DNA from 4 places in the Embleya sp. NPDC020630 genome. Region 2 is predicted to be linked to each of the others. Evidence: riboswitches for the same ligand, from Rfam matches in the RefSeq annotation. Region 2 holds a riboswitch; each other region holds the start of a gene.
The links. A riboswitch is a leader RNA that binds a small molecule or an ion and turns the genes downstream of it on or off. The one in region 2 is predicted to bind cobalamin.

Region 1: it holds a riboswitch for cobalamin, as region 2 does, so the genes downstream of both, ACH4XV_RS30550 (ABC transporter substrate-binding protein) here and ACH4XV_RS03605 (flagellar hook-length control protein FliK) in region 2, are expected to answer to the same signal.
Region 3: it holds a riboswitch for cobalamin, as region 2 does, so the genes downstream of both, ACH4XV_RS14305 (energy-coupling factor ABC transporter permease) here and ACH4XV_RS03605 (flagellar hook-length control protein FliK) in region 2, are expected to answer to the same signal.
Region 4: it holds a riboswitch for cobalamin, as region 2 does, so the genes downstream of both, ACH4XV_RS05585 (ribonucleoside-diphosphate reductase subunit alpha) here and ACH4XV_RS03605 (flagellar hook-length control protein FliK) in region 2, are expected to answer to the same signal.

The regions. Positions count from the first base shown of each region.
Region 1 covers NZ_JBIRUB010000010.1:189,279-196,458, forward strand. The annotation lists gene ACH4XV_RS30540 (ABC transporter ATP-binding protein) at 1-484, opposite strand, end outside; gene ACH4XV_RS30545 (FecCD family ABC transporter permease) at 481-1,566, opposite strand; gene ACH4XV_RS30550 (ABC transporter substrate-binding protein) at 1,563-2,555, opposite strand; cobalamin riboswitch at 2,651-2,864, opposite strand; gene ACH4XV_RS30555 (alpha/beta hydrolase) at 3,109-4,716, shown strand; gene ACH4XV_RS30560 (MbtH family protein) at 4,944-5,171, opposite strand; gene ACH4XV_RS30565 (amino acid adenylation domain-containing protein) at 5,168-7,180, opposite strand, start outside.
Region 2 covers NZ_JBIRUB010000001.1:897,024-904,203, reverse strand. The annotation lists gene ACH4XV_RS03635 (AAA family ATPase) at 1-96, shown strand, start outside; gene ACH4XV_RS03630 (alpha/beta fold hydrolase) at 208-900, shown strand; gene ACH4XV_RS03625 (flavin-dependent oxidoreductase) at 1,225-2,550, shown strand; gene ACH4XV_RS03620 (hypothetical protein) at 3,241-3,516, opposite strand; gene ACH4XV_RS03615 (hypothetical protein) at 3,612-3,869, opposite strand; gene ACH4XV_RS03610 (NUDIX hydrolase) at 4,296-4,799, opposite strand; cobalamin riboswitch at 5,054-5,208, shown strand; gene ACH4XV_RS03605 (flagellar hook-length control protein FliK) at 5,370-5,903, shown strand; gene ACH4XV_RS03600 (IS630 family transposase) at 6,161-6,691, opposite strand; gene ACH4XV_RS03595 (winged helix-turn-helix domain-containing protein) at 6,688-7,176, opposite strand.
Region 3 covers NZ_JBIRUB010000003.1:652,969-660,148, reverse strand. The annotation lists gene ACH4XV_RS14325 (PP2C family protein-serine/threonine phosphatase) at 1-597, shown strand, start outside; gene ACH4XV_RS14320 (energy-coupling factor ABC transporter ATP-binding protein) at 610-1,449, opposite strand; gene cbiQ (cobalt ECF transporter T component CbiQ) at 1,446-2,189, opposite strand; gene ACH4XV_RS14310 (energy-coupling factor ABC transporter substrate-binding protein) at 2,193-2,573, opposite strand; gene ACH4XV_RS14305 (energy-coupling factor ABC transporter permease) at 2,570-3,283, opposite strand; cobalamin riboswitch at 3,311-3,520, opposite strand; gene ACH4XV_RS14300 (RDD family protein) at 3,708-4,253, opposite strand; gene ACH4XV_RS14295 (class II aldolase/adducin family protein) at 4,392-5,252, opposite strand; gene ACH4XV_RS14290 (hypothetical protein) at 6,033-6,404, shown strand; gene ACH4XV_RS14285 (NAD-dependent epimerase/dehydratase family protein) at 6,661-7,180, shown strand, end outside.
Region 4 covers NZ_JBIRUB010000001.1:1,344,494-1,351,673, reverse strand. The annotation lists gene ACH4XV_RS05590 (ribonucleotide-diphosphate reductase subunit beta) at 1-474, opposite strand, end outside; gene ACH4XV_RS05585 (ribonucleoside-diphosphate reductase subunit alpha) at 492-2,825, opposite strand; cobalamin riboswitch at 2,902-3,155, opposite strand; gene ACH4XV_RS05580 (hypothetical protein) at 3,585-3,773, opposite strand; gene mug (G/U mismatch-specific DNA glycosylase) at 3,933-4,493, opposite strand; gene ACH4XV_RS05570 (GNAT family N-acetyltransferase) at 4,565-5,389, opposite strand; gene ACH4XV_RS05565 (MarR family winged helix-turn-helix transcriptional regulator) at 5,395-5,874, opposite strand; gene ACH4XV_RS05560 (amidohydrolase family protein) at 6,058-6,825, shown strand; gene ACH4XV_RS05555 (ATP-dependent DNA ligase) at 6,855-7,180, opposite strand, start outside.

The sequences.
Region 1 (7,180 bases), on a different contig from region 2:
CGCGCGCGAGGTGCACACGCTGGCGCTCGCCGCCGGAGAGGGACGACCAGGTCCGGTCGAGCAGTGCGTCGACGTCGGTGGCGGCGACGGCCTCGGCGAGTACGGACTGCTCGTGGGTGCTCGCCGGGCCGGGCAGTACGGGCCATCGGCCGCGGTGGGGCGTGCGCCCCAGGTCGATGACCTGGCGGGCCGTCAGCGGCAGCGCGGTGTCGGCCTGCTGTTCCATGAAGGCCACCCGTCGCGCGCGGCGGCGGGCGGTGAGGGCGTACAGGTCGTCGCCGTCGAGCAGGACTCGGCCGCTCTGTGGCCGGCGCAGGCCGGCCAGGGTCCGCAGCAGCGTCGTCTTGCCGGCGCCGTTGGGCCCGAGCAGGCCGGTCGTCCTGCCGGGGGCGAAGCCGAGCGTCACTTCCGTCAGCAGTGTGGCGTCGCCGACTCGTGCCCCGATGTTCTCGGCCCGCAGCCGCACCGGGTTCGCGACGATCACGGCCGGCCCCCCGCCGCGCGCCCGGCGGCCTGGCGCCACAGCAGCCAGGCGAAGAACGGCGCTCCGAGCCCGGCGGTGACGACGCCGACGGGGATCTCCTGGTCCGGGAGTACCGAGCGCGCCACGATGTCGCTGCCCACGAGCAGCGACGCACCCACGAGCGCGGACATGGGCAGCAGCAGGGCATGGCGCGGGCCGCACATCAGGCGGACGACGTGGGGTACGACCAGACCGACGAACCCGATGACGCCGGTGTTGGCGACCAGGCACGCGGTCACCAGCGCGGCGGCGGCGACCAGGGCCCAGCGGGTGCGTTCGACGTGGACGCCGACGGAACGGGCCGCGGTCTCGCCGAACGCGAACGCGTCGAGGTCCCGGGCGGCGGCGACCATGACCACCGTGCCGACGACGGCGACCGCGGTCAGGAAGACGGCCGTGTCCCACCGCACTCCGGCCACCGAACCCAGCGTCCACTCCATGACGCCGCGGGCGGCGTTGCGGTCGCCGAGGACGAGTACGACGAACGAGGTGTACGCGCCGCACAGCTGCCCGACCGCGATGCCGGCCAGCACGGTCCGCGAGGCCGGCAGGGTCCGGCTGTGTGCCCCGGCGAGGGTCAGCACGACGAGGACCGCGAGCAGGGCACCGACGAAGGCGGCCGCCGGGAGTGCGCCGACGACCGCGGTGCCGGAGGCTCCGACGCCGAGGACGATCACGGTGACCGCGCCGACGGCGGCGCCGTTGGAGATGCCGAGCAGGTAGGGGTCGGCCAGGTCGTTGCCGGTCAGGGTCTGCAACACCGCGCCGCACACCGCGAGTCCCGCGCCGGTCGCGGCGGCCCCCAAAACGCGCGGCAGCCGCAGCTGCCAGACGATCCGGTCGTCGAGCGGTGTGACGTCGGCGCCGCCGAGACCGAGCCGGCGCAGGACCACCTCGGCCACGACGTGCGGCGGTTCGTGGACGGATCCCACGGCCAGGCCGAGCAGGACGGTGAGCAGCAGCAGGACCACGGCGGCGGCCAGGGCCACCGCCGCACGACCGGCTCCCGCGGGTCGTGCGACGGGGCGATCGGTCACGGTCACGGACGCGGTGCCAGGCCGCTCAGGGCGGCCGAAACCCGGACGGCGCCGTCGGCGAGCTGCACGCCGGGGGTCGACTCGGAGAACGGCACGACCACGAACGCCCGGTTTCGGACGGCCTTGAGCTTGCTCAGGACGGGGTCGTGTTCGAGGTAGTCGATCTTGGATTGCGCGGTGTCCCACCCGGCGTCCGCGACCACGATGGCGTCGGGGTCCGCCGCGACCACCTGTTCCCAGCTCGCGTTCTTCCAGCCGCCGGGCAGCGTGTCGAAGACGTTGCGGGCGCCGACGGCGTCGAGGACGAGCTGGGGTCCGCCGTGGCCCGCGCCGACGTAGGGGGTCTTCGTACCCGAGTCGTACCAGAGCACGTTCAGGCCCTTGCCCGCCGACTTGGCCGTGACGTCGGCGAGTTGCCGCTGCTGCGCGTCCCGGATGGCGGCGGCGCGCGGCGCGACACCGAACACCTGGGCGATATCGCCCAGTTCGTCCCATACTGCCTGGAAGGATACCGGTGCCGCCTGCTTGCCGTCGGCGCAACCCAGCGGCGACAGGTAGGTGCCGATGCCCTGGGAGCCCAGTTCGTCCCGCGTGCCCGCCACCTTGTCGGTGAACGCACTGGAATAGGAGGCGTAGAGGAAATCCGGGCGCGCCGCGAGGAGTTTCTCCTTGGACGGGTACTTCTCGGAGAGCACCGGGACGGTGTCGTAGGCCGCCTTCCATTTGGCCGGGACCACGTCGTCGAGGTACGCCGTTCCGGCCATCCGGGTCTGCAGGTCGAGCGCCAGGGCGACTTCGGTGGCGCCCTGGTTGAGGGTGACCAGCCGGGCCGGCGGTGCGGTCACGGTGGTGGTGACGCCGCATCTGCTCACGCTCACCGGCGTGGGGTGGCCGCTCCCGGCCGCCGCGGCGGGCTTGTCGGCCTCGGGCGCGCCCGTACACGCGCCGAGCGCGCCGACGAGCAGGAGCGCCACGGCGGCGATGCCGGAGCGCATGGAGCGCCCGGCACGCGGGGGGTGCGGGGGACGGATGAAACGTTCGGCGCGAAACGGGCGCGCGGAAGCACGGAACACGTGTTCTCCAACCCTCGTGGAACATGTCGCGCCGTGGCCGGTCTCCTGGCTTCCGCATCGACGCTCCGCGGCCGGCCTTCCCGGTTGGCTCGTTCCCGATCCATCCAGTGACCCCGACCGCTTTGGGGCGGTCGGCAAGGGCCGCGGGACTCCGCGGCTACAGTGGCGAGGGCCGCGCCGGCTTGAACCGGCTTCCCGTACACCACGGCGGCCACAGGCTACCAAACCGCTCGTCGCGCCTCGTCGGCCCGCTCCGCCGCGCGGGTTCGGGGCGACGCCCGAGCGACCTCCGCCGACCTGCGCTGACGGGGCGCGTGTCGGCGGGCGAGTGCGGTGCGTGGAATGTCCAGTGTGGGTGGTGCCGTTGCCGGTGGCGGGGATATTGGTGTGCCATGTGGGATCGGCGACTGATAGTCCTTGGCGCGTGATCACTCCTTTTCAGGCGGCGTCCTTGCGTCGTTCCATACCCGTGGCCGTGGCTCTGTTGTTGGCCGCCGGGTGTACCGGGGGCTCCGGTGACAGTGCGTCGAACGCCGCCGCCGGCAAGCCGGTTCCCACCCCGGTGACGACCGGGACGGCCGTGGCCACCCCGCCGCCCGCGCCGCCGAAGCCCAAGGGGGCGGCGGACCCGGCGCTGCACGCCTTCTACGAACAGAAGATTTCGTGGAAGGCGTGCACGGACGACCCGAAGACGAAGAAGAAGGACGAGAGCGAATTCCGGTGCGGGACCTTCAAGGTGCCGCTGGATTACACCGCTCCCGACGGCAGGTCGCTGGAGATCGCCGTCATGCAATACCCGGCCGCCAAGCCCGATCAACGAATCGGCTCGCTCGTGCTGAATCCCGGCGGGCCCGGGGGCTCGGGCCAGGACTTCGTCAAGTACGGGTTCGACGACTTCGACGGTCCTTTGCACGACCGCTACGACATCCTCGGCTTCGACCCGCGTGGCGTGGCCGACAGCGCGCCCGTACGGTGCCTGGACGACAGGGCCCGGGACGAGCGCAACGCCCGGGACTCGCCCCGCGATCCGGTCGAACGCAAGGCGCACAGCGAACGCAGCGGCAAGGAGTTCTCCGACGCGTGCCAGGCCGAGTCCGGCGAGCTGTTGCCGTTCGTGGGCACACGCAACGCGGCCCGGGACATGGACGTCCTGCGCGCCGCGGTCGGTGACGACAAGCTCGACTACCTGGGCGTGTCGTACGGCACCTACCTCGGGAGCATGTATCTGGACGAGTTCCCCGACCGCGCCGGCCACATGGTCCTGGACGCGGTGGTGGACCCGGCGGCCGACAAGCTCGACGCGAGCATCGACCAGATGGTCGGCTTCGAGCGCTCGTTCCGCGCGTTCGCAGCCGACTGCGCGGCCCGGGCGGGCTGTCCGCTGGGCCGCGACCCGGCCAAGGCCGCCGAGATCGGCGCGACCTTCCTCGACGCATTGCAGGACAAGCCCCTGCGCACCGCCTACGACGGCCGCAAGCTGACCTCCTCCCTCGGCTGGACCGGCACCACCAGCCTGCTGTACGGCGACAAGGAAACCGCCTGGAAGTACCTGCGGGAGGCCCTGACCCTGGCGATGAACAACAAGGACGGCAGCCACCTGTTGTTCTACGCCGACCACTACCTCGGCCGGGACGAAAAGGGCCACTACGACAACAGCTCGGACTCGCGCTCGGCGATACGCTGCGCCGACGGCGCCGCCCCGGCACCCTCGCCCGAGCGGATCGAACAGGTCCTGGCGAAGCTCAAGACGGAAGCTCCGCTGCTGTCCAAGGACACCGTCGCATCGGACATCGAGGGCCCCGGCTGCGAGTTCTGGCCGTACAAGACTCCCGAGCAGCCGCACGTGATCCGGGCCGAGGCCGCCGCGCCCGTCCTGGTGGTGGGCACCACCGGTGACCCGGCCACCCCCTACGCCGCATCCGAGAAACTGGCCAACGACCTCGCGCACGCGAGCCTGCTGACCCTCGAGGGCGAGGGCCACGGCGCGTTCGGCCGCAGCAAGTGCGTCGACGCGGCGGTGGCCGCCTACATCATCGAGGGCAGGCTGCCGCCCGCCGGCACCCAGTGCACCGACGGCAAGTAGCCGCCGACCGTTGCCGGATGGGCGGCCGACGCCGCGCGGCGGCGGCGTCGTGGATGCGCGCGAGGGCCGCGGCGGCGCGGGAGCGCAGCCTCGCGCCCGGCACCCATACCAGGCAAATACCTGAAACACCGACCGGTATCCCAAAACAGCTATAGCTCCGCAGTCGTCGCCACGCCGTGCCGTCCGGGTGCGACGCGAAGCCGGGAGCCGCCGTCGTGTGCCGCCGGTTATCGCTCCCGGGCGTTCATGGCCTCGATCAGGGTCCGGGGGCGCATGTCGGTCCAGGTGTGTTCGACATGGTCGAGGCAGGTTTGCCGGTCGGCCTCGGGGTGGGTCACCCGCCAGCCGGCGGGGACGTCCAGGGTCGCCGGCCACAGCGAGTGCTGGTCCTCGTCGTTGACCAGGACCAGGTAGGTGGCGTCGTTGTCCTCGAAGGGGTTGGTCGGGTGGCTCATGTCGGCTCCCTGAGGAGGGTCGGCGGTCCGGGCGGACCGGGTGTGGGGGACGTCGGGTGAGGCGTGCCGGGCCCGTCCGTCGAGTCGCACGCGCTGATCCGGTCGAGGTGGGACGCGAGGATGGGGCCGATCCGGGCGAGAGCGTCCGGGTGCGTCAGGGCGTTGTGTCGCGCCGGGATCTCGTGAACCTCGATGCGGCCGGTGACGTGTCGGTGCCAGGACGCGGGCTCGGGGGTGTGGGGGTCGCGGTCGGCGCCGGCCTTGAACAGCAGCATGTCGCCGTCGAGGACGCCGGGGGTGAACGCGTGCGCCGCCGCCGCGTTGTGGTCCAGTACGGCCGCGACGGTCGCGAGTTGGTGCGGTTGCAGGGCGGCCAGGATGTGTTCTCGTTCGCGCAGCACCCGGGCGAGCCCGTCGTAGGTGATCCGGTGTGGGGCGAAGGCGTTCGGATCGCAGTCGAGGACGAGGGCCAGGTGCTCCGCTCCCCCGCGCAGGGTCGACGCGTGGGGGGCGATCGTGTACAGGGGATAGGCGTCGAGCACGGCCAGCAGCGCCGTGTGTTCGCCGCGCGCGGCCAGTTCGGTGGCCATGGCGTGCGCGATCAGTCCGCCCGCGGACCAGCCGAGCAGCCGGTAGGGGCCCCGCGGCTGGATCTTGCGGATCTCCTCCAGATAGTCGGCGGCCATCTCCTCGACCGAAGCCGGCGCCGGCGCGGACCGGCTCAGGGCGCGGGCCTGGAGCGCGTACACGGGTTGGTGCGGGGGCAGGTGGCGCAACAGCCCGCCGTAGGACCAGCCGACACCGCCCGCGGGATGCACGCACCACAGCGGGGGCCGGGTTCCGTGCGGGCGCAGCGGCAGTACCACCTCCAGGGCGCCGCCGGGTCGATCCGTCCCCGATCGCGCGGCCAGGCCGGCCGGGGTGGGTGTCTCGAAGAGGGCGCCGAGTGCGATGTCGACGCCGAGGACGGCGCGGATCCGGGAGATGAGGCGGGTGGCGAGGAGGGAGTGGCCGCCTAGGTCGAAGAAGGAGTCGTCGGCCCCGACGGCGGGCAGGTCCAACACCTCGGCGAACAGTTCGGTGAGGACCCGTTCGTGGGGGGTTCGTGGGGTCGTGTGGGTCTCGTCCCCGGTGTTCGGTCGGTGTTCGGGGTCGGGTAGCGCGGCGCGGTCGGGCTTGCCGTTGGGGGTCAGCGGCATGGCTTCGAGGAGGACGAACGCCGAGGGGACCATGTAGTCGGGCAGGTGTTGTCGGCTGTACGCGCGCAGTTGCGCGGGAGTCGCGGCGGGCTCGCCTGGGGCGGGGACGAGGTGGGCGGTGAGGTGTTTGTCGCCGCGGCGCCTCTCGCGGACGACGACCGCGGCCTGGGCAACCGCCGGGTGCGCGGTCAGAACGGCTTCGATCTCGCCGGGCTCGATGCGGAAACCGCGGATCTTGACCTGCTGGTCGACGCGACCGGCGAACTCCAGGCCCGTGCCGTCGGCGCGCAGGCGGGCGAGGTCGCCGGTGCGGTACATCCGTTCCCCGGGTGGGCCGAAGGGGCACGCCACGAACCGCTCGGCGGTCGTGCCCGGCCGGTTGAGGTAGCCGCGGGCGACGCCCGGGCCGGCGAGGTACAACTCGCCCGTCGCGCCGGGCGGCAACGGATCGAGCGCCGGGCCCAGGACCCATGCCCGCATCCCCGGCATGGGCCGGCCCAGCGGCAGCGGACGGTCGGCGGCGACCACGGGGCCGACCCGGTGGTGGGTGGCGAACGTCGTCGTCTCGGTGGGGCCGTAGACGTGCACCACCTCCGTGCCGGGACATGCCTGCCGCACCCGGGCGACGGCGGACGGGGAGACCACGTCGCCTCCGGTCCACACCTCGCGCACACCCGCCAGGCACTGCGGCTGCTGCTCCGCGATCAGGTGGAAGAGTCCGCAGGTGAGGAACACGGCGGTGACCGCGTGGCGGTCGAGGACGCGGTGGAGGGTGTCGGGGTCCAGGGGGTCGGGTGGGGCCAGGACGAC
Region 2 (7,180 bases):
GTCTCCTCCCACCTCTACCGGGCCTTCCCCAAGCTGGGCGTGACCTCTCGGGCCGGGCTGCGCGATGCGCTCGACGGCACCGTGCTACCGAGGTAGCCCTCGATTTGCGTCAAATGACGCAAGAGGCCGCGCAGTTCACGCTCCTACGTTCGGTGCCACGGGCTGGGTCATCCGCGTCATCAGCCCCGCAGGACTCGGGAGGAAACGATGAGCGACAACGCATCGCGGGGGAACGTCGTCCTCGTCCACGGCGGCTTCGTGGACGGCGCCGGCTGGCAGGGGGTCTACGAGGCCCTGACCGAGGACGGGTACAACGTGGCCGTCGTGCAGAACCCCACGTTGTCGCTGGACGACGATGTGCTCGTCACCCGGCGGGTGATCGACGCGCAGCCGGGACCGGTCACGCTCGTCGGTCATTCGTACGGCGGCGCGGTGATCACCGAGGCGGGCAACCACGACAAGGTGACGGCGCTGGTGTACATCGCCGCCTTCGCCCCGGACAAGAGCGAGTCGGTGAACACCCTGATCGCCGACCCGCCGCCCGGCGCGCCGGTACCGCCGATCCTGCCGCCGGTCGACGGCTTCCTGCTCCTGGATCGGGAGAAGTTCCCCGAGTCCTTCGCCGGCGACCTGTCGCTCGCCCAGGCGCGGTTCCTGGCCGACTCGCAGGTCCCCTGGGGCGTGGAGGCGCTCGCCGGCGCGGTGGCCACCCCGGCGTGGCGGACGAAGCCGTCCTGGTACCTGGTCGCCTCCGAGGACCGGATGATTCCGCCGCCGGCGCAACGCGCCATGGCCGAGCGGATCGGGGCAACGACGGTCGAGGTTGCCGGCAGCCACGCGATCTACGTCTCGCGGCCCACCGCCGTCGCCGATCTGATCAAGCAGGCCGCAGGCTCCTGATTCGACGCCTGCGCATCCCCCCGGCCGCCCGCCGTACCGGGCCTGCCCCGGCCGATGCGGCGGGTGGCACATGGCCCGTTCACCAACCCCGACGGCACCGCCGGAACCGACCTGTACGTCCGGCCGGACACGGTGGGCACGGTCTTCTCCGGCGATCTGTCGAGGACAGCCGATCCGGCTGATCGCGGCAGAGCAATGGCTGTTCAGTGCCTCCGTGTTCGCCGACATGAGCGGTCCTGCCGTGAACGAGCGCAGTCGGCGTCCAGCCGGGTTCCTGCGGATGAACTTCCATGACAGCGGCGGCGAGAGGCGAGGAGCGGGCGGATGAGGGTCTCCATCGTGGGAGGCGGGATCGCCGGGTTGACCTGCGCGCTGAGTCTGCACGCGGCCGGGTTTCGGCCGCGGGTGAGCGAGGCGGCGCGAACCATCAAGGCGGTGGGGGTGGGGATCAACCTGCTGCCGCACGCCGTTCGGGAACTCGCCGAGCTCGGCCTGGCCAACGAGTTGGCTGCCATCTCGGTGCCCCCGGATCGGTTGGCCTACCACGATCGGGCGGGTGAGCCGGTGTGGACGGAGCCGCTCGGACTGACGGCGGGCTACCGGTGGCCGCAGTACTCGGTGCACCGCGGTCGCCTGCACCTGATGTTGCTGACGGCGGTACGCGAGCGGCTCGGTGCGGACTGCGTCCGCACCGGCCTGGCGTTCCGAGGCTTCGAACAGACGAGGGATGGCGTTCGGGCCCACTTCCTGGACCGGATGAGTGGCGCGCCCACGGTGGAGGACGCCGACGTGCTGATCGGCTCCGACGGCATCGACTCGGTGGTCCGCGCCCGGCTCCACCCGGACGAGGGCACGTCGCGCTGGAACGGCGTACACATGTGGCGCGGTGTCGCCCGACATCCGCACATCCTCGACGGTCGCTCCATCGTGGTGGCCGGCGGCACTCCGGGGGCGAAGTTCGTCGCCTATCCGATCGAGGACCCGGCGGCCCCGGACGGCGACGCGCTGCTGAACTGGGTACTGGAGGTACGGCACGGGCGGGCCGCCGAGCCCCTGGACCGCTCGCACCGTCGGGTCACCACGGCGGAGGCGCGCGCCGGTCTGGCCGACTGGAGCCTGCCATGGATCGACCCGGCAACACTGGTCGAACGCTCCTCGACGATCCTCGAATATCCGATGCTCGACCGCGACCCGCTGCCGCGCTGGAGTTTCGGACGCGTCACCCTACTCGGCGACGCCGCACACCCGATGTTCCCGATGGGCATGAACGGCGGATCGCAGTCCATCGTCGACGCACGCGTCCTCGCCTGGTGCCTGGCCCGCGACCATGACCCCGTAGCCGCGCTCGACCGCTACGACCACATGCGTCGACCGGTGGTCAACGCGATCGTCCTGGCCAATCGGAACCTGGGACCGGAAGAGATCATCGCGCGCGCCGCCGAACACGGCGGGCCGCTGCCCGTCGCCCGAGCGGAGCGGATCGCGAACACCTACAAGGAGCTGGCCGGCGCCACCGTGACACAGGTCAACACCCACCCATCATGGACGATCCCGCACCACGCCCAGAATCCAACCCACCCGGAAACAAGCGAACCGTCCACCACAGACGCCAACGAACTCCCCACAGCACCACCGAGAACGAGGACGTAGCCAATCGATACCGACCTCGTCGATCGCAAACCGCGCCCGCCAAGTCACCCACACCCCCGAGGTCCGAATCCTCCCGATCCGAGCGCGTCCCAACCCGGAATACCGCATCCCAACCTCGAGCGCCGGGATCAGGACATCGACGCATCACTCGCCCGACTCGCGGTGCTCCGGCTGCCCACCACCGGCGCGCTCGACCTGCAGGCAGGGTAGGACGGTCCTCGCCGCGCGGGTCCGTTCCAGATGACCCACACCCTCGACGGGCTCGCCGCAAGTCGCTCGCGCGTACCCCGCGCACATGCGCGTCCACAGTCAACAGGCGGGGCATCCACGCTAGTCGGGTGGTGCCGACACCAGTCTCGGAGGGCCCCGGCCACGTCGTCTTCGAACTGGCTCCCTCTGAGCAAACAAGACCTCCACCTGGCGAGCACGGTCAGCTTCAAAGCTCCTCAACCCCCACACCCTGGGGACCATTCGGGGACCACACGCTATATGAAATACAGCACAATATAGCGAAAAACGAACACTGAGGGTCAAGGGGTCGCAGGTTCAAAACCTGTCGTCCCGACCAGCGTTTACGCAGGTCGGGGGCCGTCTTCTCAGAAATGGGAGGGCGGCCTTTTCCGGGTTCCGGGGCGTGGTGGTCGCAGTGTGGTCGCACGACCGCCGCTCGGCTTTGGGGCTCACGAGCGATCAGCCCGCGACCGCAGCCGTGTAGAGCGGTTTGAACAGGTCGCGCAGCCGGGTCAAGTGGTCGCGATGTGGTCGCAACCGATTCGGCAGGTGCCTCGCCACGTCCACTTCCTCGGCACCGGCGAGAGCTTCCTCGATGGCACCCGCGGCACCGTGCGCGGCCTGCCGCGTCCAATGAGCGCAGATGTTCGCCGTCGTCGACAACGTCGAGTGTCGCCACGTCTTGGACATCACCGTCAGCGGCACGCCCGCGGTGATCGTCAGCGTCGCGGCCATGTACCGCAGGTCGTGCATAGTGGTCCGGGGCACGCCGGGCATCGGCAGACCAGTGGCGGAAGCGGTCCGGCAGCGTCTGCGGCCGCAACGGTCGGTCATTCGCGCGAGTGAAGACAAGACCCGAACGGATCCGCCGGATCGACCCGACCGGAACCGCTCGCACGAGCGCGCCGCTGCAACGCGGCCGCGACCCGTGGCGAGATCGCGACCCGGCTCCTGCTGCTGCGCATCTTGGGCGCGCTGATCACCAGCCGGTTGTTGTCGATCGCCGAGAGCGTGTAGCGGACATAGAGAACACCCTCGTCCAGGTGCACGTCGGCCCAATGCAGGCCCAGCGCCTCGCCCTTGCGCATCCCGTCCCGATCAACACCTCACACAGGTCCGCCAACAGCGGATCACCTTCGTGACAGCACCGCAGAAACCGAACCCCCGCCTCACGAGCCGACCACGCCACCCGCTCCGCCGCCCACAGCCGAGGCACAATCGTCGGCCGCTGTCGCGGCCCTCGCGGGTCCGGCGCCACCTCATCGGTGATCACGAACGACGCCGTGACGGACAATGCCGGGATGACCCAACCCGGAATCCGCGTCGCTGCATACGTGATCCGGTATCACGCCGTTCCCGAGTTACTGGTGTTCGACCACGTGGGCATGCCGCCCTGTCGAGTCGAAGTCCGAACCGGGGTACTCGGACTCCGCGGTTTTGCACCCTCGAAGACTGGGACTCCTGGCGCTGCGGCCTTGGATCGTGACGTTTTGTGCGGCGGGCGTCGTCCAGGATCACCAGCGGGCGACAAGCGTTTCTTCGTCACCCCGGCTGCGGTACAGCCAGGTGGTCCCCGGCGCGACGGCTCCGGACAGGTAGCCGACGATGGGTTCGCGCTGGATCGCGCTGTCCAACTCGCCGAGCAGCTTCAAGGCGTTGGGCAAGGGGAAGAAGGCCGCTTGTTCGATGTCGTTGTCCCCTGGCGTGATGTTCCCCGACCACTGGTCGATCTCGAAGGCGGCGGCAAACGCCGATGGGTGCCGTTCGGAATCGATGTGCAAGAGGAACGCGGTACGCACCGGGTCTCCCACGAGCAGCCCGGTCTCCTCCCGCAACTCGCGCCGGAGAGCTTCGTGCATGAGTTCGCCGTCCTCGACCCCGCCGCCGGGAAGCGACCAGAGCATCTCGCCGCCGGTGCCGAGACTCTCCCGCACAAGCAGGATCTCGTCGTCTCGGCGGACGATGCCGATGACCAACTGCACTCGGGGTTTGGGGGCCTTCGGATCTCCTGTGGTCATGCCTCGGACCGTACGTGAAGGCCGCCGGCTCGCCGGTGGTTGGGGCAGCCGCCATCCGTCTTCGGACTCGCGGGCTCGGCCTCGAGGACAGGACGCCTACCGGCCGTGCTCCCCAGGTCCCCTGTCGTGGGGCCCAGTGCGGCCCGGCTGACCGTAACCGCCTTTGTGCAAGCCAGCGTTGAGCACCCGAGAAGGTGATGAACGACATCGCGGATCCATCGTCTGACCCGTTGTCCGGTGAACAGGGCATCTCGTACGCTCCGCAAGCCGGCTCTCTTCAGGTCGGCGACAACCGCATAGTTCGAAGTCCAGGGGAAGCCGGTCGAAGTCCGGCGCTGACCCGCAACCGTAGGCGGTGACCGGCAGGCCACCGCGAGTCGGAACACCTGGATTCGTACGAGTTGAAGGCTCCAGCTGTCGTGGACTGCATGCTGAGGCCCGGATTTCACGTCCGGCGATGTCTTGTCGGTGGATACCGGGGGTGCGCGGTCCCGAGAGGAACATCGCTCGGCCCGGTCGGCGTCGCTCTCGCCGCTCGTGCCGACGCCCGTCGCACGAAGGGATCCGCGTGTGAAGATTCGTGGAAACAAGGCTCGAACAGGTCGGCTGGTCGGGGCGCTCGCGCTGCTTGTACTGCCCGCCACCGCCCAGATCACCGTGAACGCCCCGGCCGCCTACGCCATCGATCCCACCAAGGGCTCCGCCGGCGTCTGCCCGGACGCCAACGGCGTCACCGTGATCGTCGACTTCCAGGAGCTCGGCGGGGCCACGCTCACCCGCTGTGCGCCCGGCGACCAGGCAACGGGCTTGGCCGCGCTGAAGAACGCCGGCTTCCAGATCCAGGGCACCAACCGCTGGGGAGAGGCGTTCATCTGCCGGATCGAGGGCAAGCCCGGCGTGGACACCGAACCGTGCGTCAACACCCCGCCGGCATCCGCCTACTGGTCCTATTGGCACGCGCCCAACAACGGCACGTGGACCTACAGTTCGTGGGGCGCGAGCGCCCGCAAGCCTCCGCTGGGCAGCTTCGAGGGCTGGTCGTTCTCCAAGGACAAGACGACGAGCACCAACCCGCCGCCGCGCGTGGCCCCGACGCGCCCGTAGCACCGGACGAACCGCCGAAGTCTCCGAGGCAGCCTCGTCCTTGGTGTCGCGACCGCGTTCGTTCCGACAGGATCACCGCCCGAGGGGGCACGCCGACCGGGACGAACGCGGCAACGCGCCACGAGGACCGACTCGATCGCAGCGACGCCGGCTGCGTCCACGTCTTCGAACGTACTCTCGCCGTCAGGCGCGTGCACCGGGCTCCCCCGGGTGCCTCTTGTGCGTCTACTGAGCTTTGCGGATCCGGTTGTTGGTGTTCATCGCGTCAGGGCGGTTGCTGCGAGGAAGCCGTTGAGGAGTGCGGGGCGATGTTGGATGTCCCGCAGCCCTTGGCGTGCGACGGTGACGAGCTCGTCGAGGGTGCGGGCGCCGAGGTTGGCCAGGGGCCCGCTCTTCAGGTGCGCCCAACTGCCTTCCACCGGGTTGAGGTCGGGAGAGTACGGTGGCAGGAAGACCAGGGTGAGCCAGTCGACGCGGTCGGCGAAGGCGCGCATCCGGCGGCTGCGATGACTGCCGAGGTTGTCCCACACCAGAACGATGGGTCGATCGAAAGTCCTGTGTATGTCCGGGAGTTGGCGGATCAGCTCCCGGTCGGTGACCGAGCCCGGCACCATGCGGTACAGGAACTTCGGCAGCCCGTTCGGTGGGTAACAGCACCAGCCGACCAGCGAGGTCTTCGGCCGTTTCCCCATCCGCACCCGCAGGATCGGGGTGCGGCCCCGCGGAGCCCACGTCGCGCGGACCGGAGGCAGCAGCGACAGCGCGGTCTCGTCCGCGAAGACGATCACCGCATCCGTCCTCTTTGCGGTGGTTTTACCTGAGGCCACACCGTGCTCCTCCAGGTCGTCACCGCCTCCTCGTCTCGTTCCAACGCACGCCGGGCGGGCCGCTGCCGCGACCAACCGTGGGCCTTCAACAGCCGCCACACGCTCGACGGGGACGCGTAGACCACCCCGGTGACCTGCGTGATCACCCGCCCGACCCGCGCGAGCGTCCAGAGCTGCCCGGTGAACCCGGCCGCCTCCGGACCTGCCTCCAACACCGCCGCCACCTCGGCGAAGCCCTCGTCCGACACCCGCCGGTGGGCACCCGGCGGGCCGGCCGACCGCAACGCGTCCGCCCCACCGTCCACCCACGCGCGATGCCACACCGACACCGCCTGCGGCGACACACCCGACCGACGCGCCACCTCCGCCTGCGACACACCCTCCGCGAACCAACCAGCCGCCCGCAACCGCAACCTCTCCCGGCGCTCCCGCTCCACCGGGGTCATCCCC
Region 3 (7,180 bases), on a different contig from region 2:
TCCGGCGACTTCCTCGTCGCCGCCCGCAGTGCGACCGGTGGGCGGGTGCTCGAAGTGGTGCTCGTCGACGTCTCCGGCAAGGGGCTGGCGGCGGGGACGCGGGCACTGATGCTCTCCGGCGCGTTCGGCGGGCTGCTCGGGTCGCTGCCGCCGCACGGATTCCTGCCGGCCGCCAACGACTACCTGCTCCGCCAGGAATGGGCCGAGGGCTTCGCGACGGCGGTGCACGTGGTGCTCGACCTGGAGTCGGGCGAGTACGAGTTGTTGTCGGCGGGCCACCCGCCGGGCGTGCACTGGATCGCCGGGACCGGGCGGTGGCGGGTGGTCGAGGCGGTCGGCCCGCTTCTGGGCGTGCTCGACGACGCCACGTTCGAGGGGGTGCGCGGCCGACTGGACCACGGCGACGCGCTGCTGTTGTTCACCGACGGCATGGTGGAACTGCCCGGCGAGGACATCGCCACCGGCATCGACCGGTTCCTGGGCGAGGCGGAGCGGCTGGTCCGGGACGACTTCCACGACGCGGCGCGGCGGATCGTGGCGGCGGCCGGGCGCAACGTGGGCGACGACCGCGCGGTGGTGCTGCTGCGCCGCCGCTGAGCCCGGCCGCGGTCAGTGCGTACGCGGCCGGGCGGGCAGCGCCAGGGCGGTCAGTTCGGCCGGGGTCCGGGGCAGCGTGCCGGGCGGGGCCACCCCGTGCGCGATCAATACCGCGGCCACCGCGTGCGCCCAGGTCGGCCGCAGGCTCGCGGCGGCCAGCAGCGCGGTGTCCGCGAGCAGGTCCGCGGCCGGCCCGGTGTGCAGCCGCCCGTCGGCGAGCACGGCCGCGTCGTCGGCCCAGCGCAGCGCCAGGTCCACGTCGTGGGTGGCCATCACCACCGTCGTCCCGGCGGCACGCAGCTCGGCGAGCGTGTCGAGCAGCGCCTCCTGACCGGCCGGATCCAGGCCCGCCGTCGGCTCGTCCAGGACCAGCACCTGCGGCCGCATGGCGATCGCGCCGGCGATCGCGACCCGCTTGCGCTGCCCGAAGGACAGCAGGTGCACCGGCCGCTCGGCCAGGTCGGCGATGCCCAGCGCGGCCAACGCCTCGGCCACCCGTGAGCGCACCTCGTCCGGCGCGAGCCCGAGGTTCAGCGGCCCGAACGAGACGTCCTGGGCCACCGACGCGGAGAACAGCTGGTCGTCGGGATCCTGCACGACCAGCTGCACCACCCGGCGCAGTTCGGCAAGTCCCTTGCGGTCGTGCCGAATCGGCGTGCCGTGCAGCTCCACCCGACCCGAGCCCGGCACCAGGCCACCGGTCAACAGCCGCAGCAGCGTGGTCTTGCCGCTGCCGTTCGGCCCGAGCAGGGCCAGCGCCCGGCCCGCCGGGACGGCCAGGGACAACCCGCTCAGCACCGGCGGCCCGTCCTCGTAGGCGTAGCCGACCTCTCGTACCCGCAGCGGAATCACGGCATCACCGATCCCAGAAGAAGAGTCGCGACGACGACCGCCGCCACGAGGAACACGGACCGGGCCATGAAGCCGCGTGAGACGGGCACCTCGTCCACGAGCACCCGCAACCGCCCGTCGTAGCCGCGCCCGGCCAGCCCTTCCTCCAGCCGCCGGGCCCGCGCGAAGGCGTGCACGAACACCGCCGACCCGAGCCCGGCCACCGAGCGCCACCGGGCCCGCCGGGTGCGATGCCCGAGCCGCCCGGCCTGGGCCTGGTTGATCCGGGTGGTGGTGTCGTAGAGCAGGAACAACATCCGGTACATCACCGCCGCCACGTCCACCACGGCCGCCGGCACACCCACCCGGGTCAGCCGGGGCAGGACGTCCGACAGCGGCGTGGTGAACGCGAACAACAACATCGCCAAACCGGCCGCGCCGGAGCGGGCCACCAACTCGCCCGCGTGGCGCGGCCCGTCCGGCGCCCAGCCGACGCCGTCCGCGCGGATCGACACGAGCAGGGTCAGCGCGCCGGTCACCGCGAATCCCAGCGGCGCGCGGGCCGCCCGCCACAGTCGTCGGGCGGGCACCTCGGCGAAGCCGAGCGCGATGGTCAGCACGGCGACCGCGACCAGCACCGCGCCGGGCCACGGCGGCAGCGCCACCGCGCACCCGAGCAGCCCGAAGGAGAGCACGGCCTTGTCGGCCGGATGGCGGCGGCGCCAGGCACTGGCATGCGCCGCCGCGTCGATCGGCAGCACGGGTCAGCGACCCGGAACCGATACCGGGTCCTGCGCGGCGGCCGGATCGGGCCCCGGGCCCGACCCGTCGGGGGTGTCGCTCGCCTCGGGCGCGAGCTTTCGGCGGGTGCGCTTGACGCCGAACATGTACCCGACGACACCCGCGCCGAGCGCGGCCTGGAGCGCGAACAGGCCGGACTCGATCTCGCCGGACGGCGGCTCGTACAGCGGGCTGAACCACGGCTTGTAGTCCGGGTCGTTCTCGGTGATCGCGGTCTCGGCCCGGGTGTCGGAACCCGTGAACGGCTCGTCCTTGTCGTCGCCCATGCCGAACACCACGGGCAGCGCCGCGAGCAGCACCACGGCCAGCACGAGCAGCAGGTTGATCTTCGTCGAGCGCTTCACTTGCTCTTCTCCTCCTCGCGCACGGGCCGGGCGTCGCTCAGCACGCCGAGGCGGATCAGGTCACCGCGACTGGATTGGCGCAGCAGGCGCACCACCAGGACGGTCAGCAGGCCCTCGCTGATCGCCAGCGGGATCTGGGTGAGCGAGAAGATGCCGCCGAACTTGGCCAGCGCGCCCGGGAATCCGCTGTCCGGGTCGGGGAAGGCGAGGGCGAGCTGCACGCTGGTGACGCAGTAGGTGCTCAGGTCCGCGACGAACGCGCCGGCGAACACCGCGACGTCCAGCGGCATGGTGCCGCCGCGCCGGTCCAGGAGCGAGCGGGCGAGCCGGTACGCGCCGTAGCCGGCCCAGGGGCCGACGATCGCCATCGAGAACACGTTCGCGCCGAGCGTGGTCAACCCGCCGTGGGCGAGCAACAACGCCTGGAAGAGCAGGGTGATCGTGCCGAGCACCGCCATGATCGGTGGCCGGAACAGGATGGCGCCCAGGCCGGTGCCGGTGGGATGCGAGCAACTGCCGGTGACGGATGGGATCTTCAGCGCGGACAACACGAACGAGAAGGCGCCGGACGCGCCGAGCAGCAGGGTGTTCTCGGGCCGATCGCGCACCTCGCGGGTGAGCGCGCGGGCACCGTGGACGACGAACGGGGTCGACGCGACGCCCCAGGCGGCGGCGTGTTCCCAGGGCAGATAGCCCTCGGCGATATGCATGAGGAAGGGTCCCTCTCCAACACCTCGTGGACGGACGATCGCCGTGGCCGGTCTCCTGGCTGACGGGTCGTGCGTTCACGTCTCCGCCTTCCCGGGTCCGCGACAGCGGTCCCAGTGGCTTCCCGAGGCGACGAATCAACGTTCCCGCGGGGGTGGAGGAGAACTTCCCGATCACAGTGGCGAGGGCCGCGCCGGCATCGAACCGGCTTCCCGAGCACCACGGCGAGCCGACACTAGTGGTCGAGTGGACATGGCGACAAGGTGGCATCTGCAAACCGTGCGCAAGACCACAAGGCGGACGGAGCGGCGGAGCAATAGCCGCATTCCGGGGCGGCGCACGACGGCCCGTCCGGGCGGGAGCGCGGAGCGAGGCACGCTCGCGATCGTGGGACCAGCCGCCCCTGCTGGAGGGAGAAGCGGGCCCTCAGCACAGTCCGGGGCCGCGTCCTCGGACCACCAGGGTGCCCGCGACCCGGTCGCCGATCCGCTGGCCCCGCTCGCTGGTGAGCACCGCGACCAACCCGATCACACCGAGCGCGAACGCGTCGACGCACAGCAGCACCCAACGGATCGCCAGTTGGCGCCGCCCGGCCCGACCACCGGACACGTCGACCACACGAATCCCGAACGCCTGCATGCCCCAGGTACGCCCGTCGTGCTCGGCGGGCCGCAGCACCCAGTACCAGAACAGGATCGCCACCGCGACCACGAGCACACCGGCGGTGATCGTCGCGGTGAGCGGACCGCTGCGGATCGAACCGTCGGGGTGGGTGGGCAGTAGCACGAACAGGAACATCGCGGCGCCGGGCAGCAGCGCGGAGGCGATCACGTCCACCGCGAACTGGCCGATCCGCCGGTACAGCAACGACGGACCGACCCGATGTTCGATCGTCGGCAGCCACACCCGGGCGCGTGGCCCGACGGGATGGGCCGAGCGCGCGAAGCGCTGCGGAAGGCTCCGTTCGTACATGGTGTTGTACTTTCCGCAACCGGGCGGGTTGACTCCCGGCACGGCCGATCTCGCGGAGATTGCGCCCGGTCGGCGGACAATCCGCCCGATCGGGCGGCGGCGAAATGATCATCGATCGGCGGGATCGACCGAAAACGATCAGATCGTCATCGGGCCGTCGACCCCGAACAGGTCCGGCTCGGAGCGGCTGATCACGTCGTACAGCGGCTTGTAGTTGATCCACGCCACCGTGTCGTTGCCGAGCTGCTCCCGGGTCAGCCGCGCGTTCTCCGGCGAGATCGGCCGCAGTTCGCCGGCCGCCTGGGCCAACAGCTGGACCTGGCAGGAGCGCTCCATGGTGATGAACCACCACGCCGCCGCGTCCACCGACTGTCCGACGGTGAGCAGACCGTGGTTGCGCAGGATCAGCGCCTTGCGCGAGCCGAGCGTCTTGGCGATCCGCCGCCCCTCCTCGGCGTCGAGCACCACGCCCGCGTAGTCGTCGAAGAGTTCGTGGTCCTCGTAGAACGGACAAACGTCCTGGGTGATCGGCTCCAGCCGGATCCCGAGCGCGGACAACGCGCGCCCGTGCGTGGAGTGGCTGTGCGCCGCGGCGACCACGTCGGGGCGGGCCGCGTGGATCTGCGAGTGGATCGCGAACGCGGCCTGGTTGACGTGGAATCGGCCCTCGACGACCTGCCCCTCGTGGTTGACCAGGATCAGGTCGTCCACGGTGATGTGCTTGAACGACATCCCGAACGGGTTGACCCAGAAGTGGTCGACGAACCCGGGGTCGCGCGCGGTGATGTGCCCGGCCACCCCCTCCTCGAAGCCGAACCGGCCGAACAGCCGCAGTGCCGCGGTCAGTCGCTCCTTGCGGTGCCGGCGCTCCTGCTCCACGGTTTCGAACGTGGGCGGCAGCGCGAAGCTCAGATCGGTGGGCGAGACCGGTCGCGGCGGCGCCGACCGCCCCGTGCTCGGCGGGCCGTCCTGGGGGCGGGGCGCATCGGTGGCGGACATGTCCATCTCCTCGGACTCGGGGCGCGCACGGGTGCCGCCGACGCTACCCGCGAGTCACATCCGAGGACAGCCTTGCGCGGGCGCCGGATCGCACGGGGGCGCGCGGCCCGGGATTCTAGCGTCCGAACGCCGTGCGGATCGGGTTTCCGGCAATTAATCGAATATTGCCCACGACTGCCTTCGGGCCGCTCCTACGCTGCCGTTCAGCGAGTCCGGGAGGTCGAGTCCGAAGCAGTCGAACTCGAATTCCCGGACCCGCTCGAAGGCGACGGGAAAAGTACGCGCGGACGTATACAGGGGGAAGGGGCGCGTGAGGTGAGCGGCGGGGGAGTGCATTCCACGGAGGTCGCGAATATCGGCGCACGGCCGGCCGCGGGGGCGCCCGGGTCCGGCCGGGGCGACGGGGCGGGGTCGCGGGCCAGGACCGAGGCGGGCCGCCGGGGCACGCCCACGCGAGCGCCCGCGTCCAGGAGCCCGATCGCGAGGAGTTGGGCGGAGATGGCACCACCCCCACGCCGATCCAGACCGTCCCGGCGCAGATCAGCCGACCCGCCGACCGGATCCGATCCCGGGCGGGCCCCATCGATCGAGGTGGATGTCATCGAAGCAGTCGAGGCCGATCCCCCCGCGCCGACCGAGGTCGAACCGATCGCAGCGATCGAGGCGACCGCGGTCGGCGGGCCGCTCCCGAGCGATCCGGACCCGGGACCGCCCGCGTCCGGCGACGAGCCCGTCGGAGCCCACCGGAAAGCCGCACCGCCGATCGCCCCGGAGGCAATCATGGCCAATATGGAAACGGCCCTCAAGGAAGCAATGACGATCGAGGGCGCCGTGGGAGTTGCCCTGGTCGACTACACCAGCGGAATGGCGCTCGGAATTCTCGGCGGCAGCAAGGAACTCGATCTCAATGTGGCCGCCGCCGGGAATACCGACGTGATGCGCGCGAAGCTGCGCACGATGGAGATGTTGCACCTCGGCGACCAGATCGAGGACATCCTGATCACGACCGGCAAGCAATACCACCTGATCCGACCGCTGTCCGGTCGGGCCGGGAAGGGGCTGTTCCTGTACCTCGTGCTGGTGAAGGACCGCGCCAACCTCGCGCTGGCCCGACACAGCCTCAAGCGTGTCGAGGAGGAGATCGAGGTCTGAGCCCGGACGCGCCGGCGAGCCGAGGCGCGCTCGGCGCTTTCGCAGACCCATCCTCGACACCCCTCGGCGCCCCCGCCACCCCCGTGCGGCAGGCGCCGGTGGGGTGTCCGGGGACACGTGCGGCGGCCCTGGTCTCCCCGCTCCGTCTCGGATATGACGGTACGTCAGATGTACGGTCGAGCCTCGACGTACCTCGCGCGGGCGATCACCACCCGATCGTGCGCGGATCGTGTCCCCGAGTCCTCCGAGGAGCCGCATGTTGTCGGGCGAGAAGATCCTGATCACCGGTCCCGCGGGCCAGATCGCCTATCCGCTGACCGAATACCTGGCCCGGGACAACGAGGTGTGGGGCATCGCCCGCTTCTCGAACGCCGAGGACCGGGCGCGGGTGGACGCCCTCGGGGTGACCACGCGCGCCGTCGACCTGGGCTCGGGGGCGTTCGACGACCTGCCCGAGGACTTCACCCACGTCCTGCACCTGGCCACCTTCCAGGGCCCCGGGCTCGACTACGACGAGGCGCTGCGGGTCAACGCGGAGGGCACGGGACTGCTGCTCCAGCACTGTCGCCGGGCCAAGGCCGCGCTGGTGATGTCCACCGCGTCGGTACTCAAGCCGCATCCGGACCCGATGCACGTCTTCCACGAGAGCGACCCGCTCGGCGATGCCAACGTCACGCACGCGCCGACCTACTCGGTGTCCAAGACCGCCGAGGAGGCGGTCGCCCGCTACTGCGCCCGCGCGTTCGACCTGCCCGTGGTGATCGCCCGGATGAACG
Region 4 (7,180 bases), 450 kb from region 2:
GTTGAGCAGGAACTGCCGCCGGTCCTCCCGCGATTCGAGCCGGTCCAGGCCCATCGCCGAGTCGATCCAGCGGAAGCAGAACTCCGCCTTGCGCCGGATCGACGGGATGTGCTCGACCGCGGCGAACGCCTGCTCGCGCTCCTCGTGGTCGGGCATGTAGGTGTCGAGCAGCGTCAAGTAGAACTGCACATGGACGGCCTCTTCGAAGAGTTGCCGCGACAGGTACAGCCGGCCCTCGGGCGAGTTGATGTGCCGGTACAGGTTCAGCACCAGGTTGTTCGCCACGATCGTGTCGCCGGTCGCGAAGAACGCGACCAGGCGCTGCACGAGGTGCCGCTCCGCCGGGCTGAGCTTGTCCAGGTCGGCGAGGTCGCTGTGCAGGTCGACCTCTTCGACCGTCCAGGTGTTGCGGATCGCCGCCCGGTACTTCTCGTAGAAGTCCGGATACCGCATCGGGCGCAGCGTGAGGTTCATTCCGGGATCGAGCAGGCTCACGTGCACGCCTCACATGCTTCGGGGTTCTCCAGCGAGCAGGCGATAATCTCGACATCGGAGGGGGCGAGGTCCGAGATCTCCTCGACCGGCGCGGCGGACGCCTGCGCGGGCACGGTCGCCTGCTGGATCCGCGTCGCGGGGCGCGAGCGCAGGTAGTACGTGGTCTTGAGACCGGTGGACCACGCGTAGCGGTACATCGAGGACAGCTTGCCGATGGTCGGGTCGGCCATGAACAGGTTCAGCGACTGCGACTGGTCGATGTACGGCGAGCGGGCCGCCGCCAGGTCGATCAGCGCGCGCTGCGGCAGCTCCCACGCGGTGCGGTACAACTCCCGTACGTCCTCCGGGAGTTCGGCGATGCCCTGGACCGAGCCCTCGGCGCGCTTGATCCGGTCGCGCACCTCGGGGGTCCACAGGCCGCGGGCCTTGAGCTCGCGCACCAGGTAGCCGTTGATCTGCAGGAACTCGCCGGACAGCGTCTCGCGCTTGAACAGGTTGGACACCTGCGGCTCGATGCACTCGTAGGCGCCGGCGATGGAGGCGATGGTCGCGGTCGGCGCGATCGCCACGAGCAGCGAGTTGCGCAGCCCGTGCTCGGCCACGCGGGTGCGCAGCGCGTCCCAGCGCTTGGTCTGGGTCGGGTACACGCCCTCCCACAGGTCCGGCTGGAGCCGGCCGCGCGCGGCGTGCGTCTCGGCGTACGCCGGGTGCGGGCCGTGTACCTCGGCGAGCGCCGAGGACGTCTCCAAGGCGGTGAGGTAGATCTCCTCGGAGATCAGCGTGGACAACTCGCGCGCCTCGGCCGAGTCGAACGGCAGGCCGAGCGTGAAGAACACGTCCTGCAGGCCCATCAACCCCAGGCCCACCGGGCGCCAGCGCGGGTTGGACGCGGCGGCCTGGTCGGTCGGGTAGTAGTTGATGTCGATCACGCGGTCGAGGAAGATCACCGCGGTGCGCACCGTGGCGCGCAGCTTGTCCCAGTCCATGCCCTCGCCGGCGACCACGTGCGCGCCGAGGTTGACCGAGCCGAGGTTGCACACGGCGGTCTCGCCGTCGCTGGTGACCTCCAGGATCTCGGTGCACAGGTTGGACAGGTGCACCACGTTGCCCGGCTCGGCGGCCTGGTTGCAGGTCCGGTTGGCGGCGTCCTTGAAGGTCATCCAGCCGTTGCCGGTCTGCGCGAGCGTGCGCATCATCCGGGCGTACAGGTCGCGCGCGGGCATCTGCCGGACGAACCGGCCGTCCCGCTCGGCGGTCTCGTACACCTCGTCGAACTCGGCGCCCCACAGGTCGGGCAGCTCGGGCAGCTCGTTCGGGTCGAACAACGACCAGACGCCGTCCTCCTCGACGCGCCGCATGAACAGGTCCGGCACCCAGTTGGCCAGGTTGAGGTTGTGCGCGCGACGCGCGTCCTCGCCGGTGTTCTCCCGCAGTTCGAGGAACTCCAGGATGTCGGGGTGCCAGGTCTCCAGGTACACGCAGGCCGCGCCCTTGCGCCGGCCGCCCTGGTTGACCGCGGCCACCGACGAGTCGAGGGTCTTCAGCCACGGCACGATGCCGTTGGAGTGCCCGTTGGTGCCCCGGATCAGCGAGCCGCGCGAGCGCACCCGCGACCAGGCCACGCCGATGCCGCCGGCGAACTTCGACAGCCGGGCGATTCGCCCGTACATGTCGTAGATCGACTCCAGCTCGTCCTTGGGCGAGTCGAGCAGGTAGCACGAGGACATCTGGGTGTGCACGGTGCCGGAGTTGAACAGCGTCGGCGAGCTGGGCAGGTAGGCCAGCGAGGACATCAGCCGGTAGAAGCCGATCGCCTCGCCGGGCTCCTTGGACAGACCGCACGCCACGCGCAGCAGGAAGTGCTGCGGGGTCTCGACCACCTTGCGCGAGACGGGGTGGCGCAGCAGGTAGCGGTCGTAGACGGTGCGCAGACCGAAGTACTCGAAGCGGCGGTCCCCGTCGGCGTCGACGGCGGCGTCCAATTCGGCGGCGTGCGCGGCGACGAACGCCGCGGTCTCCGCGCCGATGATGCCCTCGCGGTGACCGAGCGCGATGCCGGCGCTGAAGGAGGCGACGCCGGCCTCGGCGGCCTCGTCGGCGATCCGGCCGGCCAGCAGGCGCGCGGCGAGCCGCGAGTAGGCGGGCTCCTCGGCGATCAGCTCGGCGGCTGTGCGCACGGCCAGGTCGGCCGCCGCGCCGCGGTCCGCACCCTCGTTCAGACCCGCGACGACCCGGCGGACGACCCGATCCGGATCGACCTCCGGCAGATCGCGCGCCTGGGTGCGCACCAGGGTGGCAAGGCGGTCCTCGGGGCTCTCGTCGACCCGCATCCGGGTCGCGCCCACGCTGTCCACAACGGTCACGTGCTCTCTCCTCGCGAGCTCGTACGTACAGGTGACCCCACGCCCGAAGGCGCGGGCAGCCGGCAGGTATTCGGACTCGCGGGCATGCCGGGGCACCGCCGGGCACGGCGTGTGCTCGGTGGTCCGCGGAGTGCCTAGGGGTCGTCGCTTCCCGTACGCCCTTCGGCGTCCGGCGCTCCATGACGACTTTCGTTCCCGCTCACCGCTGCGGGGGCAGTTCCGGCCTCGCACCGGATTCCCTCTTGCCTCGCCTTCCCGAAAACTTCGGTCGGGCGAACCAGCTGCGTCGCAGAGCATATATGTAGTGGCGGGGTGGTCGTCGCACCCCCAGGTGTTGTGTCGCGTCCCGATTCCCGGCGTGTCACGGTTCGCCGGAGACGTGCCCGGGTGGTACGACCGGCGGGCAATTGCGACGCGCGTCGAGCACCCCGAACCCCCGCTCTCCCGGCGCCCGTCCGGCCCCACCGGGCCTGCGCGGGCCGCGTGGGGCGGAGCCGAGGGCGGCGGGGGGCGGCGGCGACGGACCGGATGGACGGGGCGTCGCGCGTCGGCCGCCGCGCCGATCGGCCGGCAAATTCCTTCCTCGCCGGGCGTGTCGGCACACGCGTGACAAGAAGCACATCGCGCGGCGGCCGGCCGATTCACGCGGAGCGGATCGGCGGCCCCGGCCCTCGGGTCGGGACCGGCGGGGGCGCCTCCGGACCCGGATCGCGCCACGTGGCCGGCTCACGGGCGACGCGTGCGCGGGCTCGGTCCGGGTGGGCGGGCGTGTCGGGGCGGGCTGCCTTGCGGTCGGTCGGCCGGCCAGGGTACCTCCCGGCCCGAGTCGCGCCATTCGGCGACCAACGCCTCGTAGACGGGAGTCTCGAACGTCTCGGTGGGCCACGGCCCGTACGGGGCTCGCAGGATCTTCATGCCGACCCAACCTCACGAGGGGGCGCGAAGTAACCACCAACCGGGTGATGCCACTCGGTCGATTGACGGCCCCGCCCCCGAGTCGGGTCGCCCACGCCGACGCCCGGTCGCCGCCGCACAGGGTGAGCGGCACGGATGGCGCCCCCGCGCGCGGCCCTCCTACTCGGTCGGGTAGGCCGCAGTGCGCAGGGCGGTGAAGGCTTCGGCGAGGGCCGCGGCCGTCCAGTGGGCGTTCAGGCCGCTGGGGTTGGGGAGTACCCAGATTCCGGTGTCGTCGATCGTCTCCGGCCGGCGGCCGACCACCGCCTTGGGGCGGCCGAAGCCGGTGCGGTATGCGCCGATGCCAAGGACCGCCAACCAGGCCGGTCGGTACCGGCGTACCTTCGCGGTGAGCGCCAGGCCGCCGGCCCGGTACTCCTCCTTCGTCAACTCGTCGGCGCGCGCGGTGGTTCGGGCCACCACGTTGGTGATGCCGAGGCCGAGCGTGGTCAACTCGCGCTGCGCGGCGGGCTCGATCAGGCGCGGGGTGAAGCCCGAGGCGTACAGGGCCGGCCAGAACCGGTTGCCGGGACGGGCGAAGTGCCGCCCGGTGGCGCCCGACCACAGGCCCGGGTTGATCCCGCAGAACAGCACCCTCAGGTTCGGCGCGATCACGTCCGGGATGCTCCGACCGTGCGCGGCGGCCAACTCGTCGGCGGTGGGGTTGCGTCCCGGCGGGATGGGCAGCACGATCGACGCGGCGGCATCGGTCTTCGCGCCCGCCTCGGCCGCCCGCCCCTCGTCCCTCTCGCTCACGGCGCCTCCGCGATCATCGCCGTCCCCACCGAGCGGAAGCCGATCCGGTCGTACACCCGCGCGACGTCCTCGTCCCCCGCGCTCAGGAACACCGTCTCGCTCCCGCCCTCCAGCGCGTGCCGGGCCAACTCCCAGGTCACCGCCGCCGCGAGGCCGCTGCGCCGGGCCGCCGGGAGGGTGGCCACGCCGACGATCTCGGTCGTGTCGTACAGGTGCTGGTAGCTGCCCACACACAGCGGTCCGGCCGGGCTGTACGCCGCGAACATCACCGTCTCGCCGCTGCGCAACCGCTCGTTGAGGTAGGACAGCAGGCCCGGGTCCTGGCCGAGCGCGGCGGTGTCCCGCTCGGCGGCCCCGTCGGAGCCGGGCGCGGTCCCGGGGTTGGCGAAGCCGATCGCCGCGACGCTGTGCACGATCGCCAGGTCGGTGGCGTCGGCGCGGATTCGCCGCAGCGTCACCAGGTCCGGCAGATCCGGGCGCTCGGCCGGATGTTCGTCCGGGTCGAGCACCATCAGCGGGTGCTCGTGTACATGCAGTTCGGCCTCGATCGCGGCCGCCCGCAGCGCGGGGGTGGTCTCGTGGACCCATTCGAACGTCTCGGGCACTTTCAACTCTCTCTGCCGCGCCCGCACCGCGCGCACGTCCGCGACGGTGGGCTCGGTGAGGCCGCCGAGCGTGGGTCGGGCATAGTAGGGCCACCCTTCGCCCTCCCGGACGAACAGCGTCAGCGCGCCGATCGCCTCGGTGCGGGTGAACCGGCGGGGCACCGCGTCGTAGAAGATCTCCAAATGCGCGCGCAGTTCCGCGGCGGACTTCGGCATGCGGGTCAGTGTGACACGGCCGTCGGCACCGGTTCGGCCCGGTGTCCGAAGCCCGCGTTCGACCCGAAGCCCGCCTTCAACCGGCCCAGGAGTTCGGACAGTCGCTCCGCGTCCTCGTCCGGCCAGTCGGCCAACCGCTCGGCGATCACCGCGAGGCAGCTCTCGGTGGCCCGGTCGACCACGGCGCGCCCCTCCGGGGTGAGTCCGAGCAGCACCGACCGGCCGTCGCGCGGGTCCGGGCGGCGGGCCACCCAGCCGTGTTCGACCAGGTGTGCGAGGTGTCGGCTGACCACGGACATGTCCAGGTCGAGGAGTTCGGCCACCCGCCCGGCGCGCAGCGGTTCGGCACTGCGGCCGAGCACGAACAGGACCGCGGAGCCGGACGGCAGGCTGCCGGGCGGGACGGCCTTGGCGAGGCCGCGGCGTACGCCGACGATGCCCTCCAACTCGGTGAGCAGGTGCCGACAGGCTTCCCTGGTGGCCATGGCGGCTCGCTCCTTCCTGTGCGCGGGCGGTCGTACGCCCGCGTCGCGGCGACTTCGTTGCCTGGCACAACCATAGAAGAAATTAGTTGCATTTGACAACTTCTCCCGGGTGGCGAATCCGCCGCGCCCGGCCGGCGCCCGGGTACGGTATGCGGCGTTCCCGCAGCCGACGGAGGCACCGCCGTGTCCGGATCGCCCGCTCGTCGCGTGTTCGACGCGCACCTGCACATCGTCGACCCGCGTTTCCCGCTCGTCGCCAACCACGGCTACCTGCCGCCGACCTTCACCACCGCCGACTACCTGGCCCGCGCCGTCCCGCTCGGCGTGACCGGCGGCGCGGTGGTGTCCGGCTCGTTCCAGGGCTTCGACCAGACCTACCTCCTCGACGCGCTGGCCCGACTCGGCCCCGCCTTCGTCGGGGTGACCCAGCTGCCGCCCGACGTCCCCGACCGGCGGATCGCCGAGCTGGACGCGGCCGGGGTGCGGGCGATCCGCTTCAACGTCCGGCGCGGCGGCTCCGCGACGCTCGACCACCTGGACCGGCTCGCCCGCCGGGTCCACGAGATCGCCGGCCGGCATGCCGAGCTGTACCTCGACGCCCGCGATCTGCCCGACCTGCTGCCGGTGTTGACCGCGCTGCCGAGGGTGGGCATCGACCACCTGGGCCTGTCCCGGGAGGGGCTGCCGCAGCTGCTGCGGCTGGTCGAACACGGCGCCCGGGTCAAGGCCACCGGCTTCGGCCGATTCGACGCGGACGTACCCGCGGCGCTGCGCGCCGTCGCCGCGGTCGACCCACGGGCCCTGCTCGCCGGCACCGACCTGCCCTCGACCCGCGCGCCCCGCCCGTTCCGGGACGCCGATCTCGACCTGATCGCCGACTCGGTCGGGCCGGACCTGGCCGCCGCCGTCCTGCACGACAACGCGCACGCCCTCTACCGTCCGCGCGGGTAGGCCCTTGTCCGGCGGGCCGTCTGCACCCCTCACTCCCGGGCCGCGAGCGCCCGGACCGTGTCCATGTCGTCCGCCTCCGCCGCCGTCTTGTCCTCCCGGTAGCGCAACACCCGCGCGAAGCGCAGGGCGAGGCCGCCGGGATAGCGGGTGCTGGTCTGCAACCCGTCGAAGGCGATCTCCACGACGAGTTCGGGTCGCACCCACACGGTCCAGTCGTCCCGGCGCACCTCGAGTTCCCGCAACCGCTCGGTCTGCCACGCGAGCAGTTCGTCGGTGAGCCCCTTGAACGTCTTGCCGAGTATCACGAACCCGTCCCCGCCCGGATCCCGCGCGCCCAGGTGCAGATTGCTCAGCG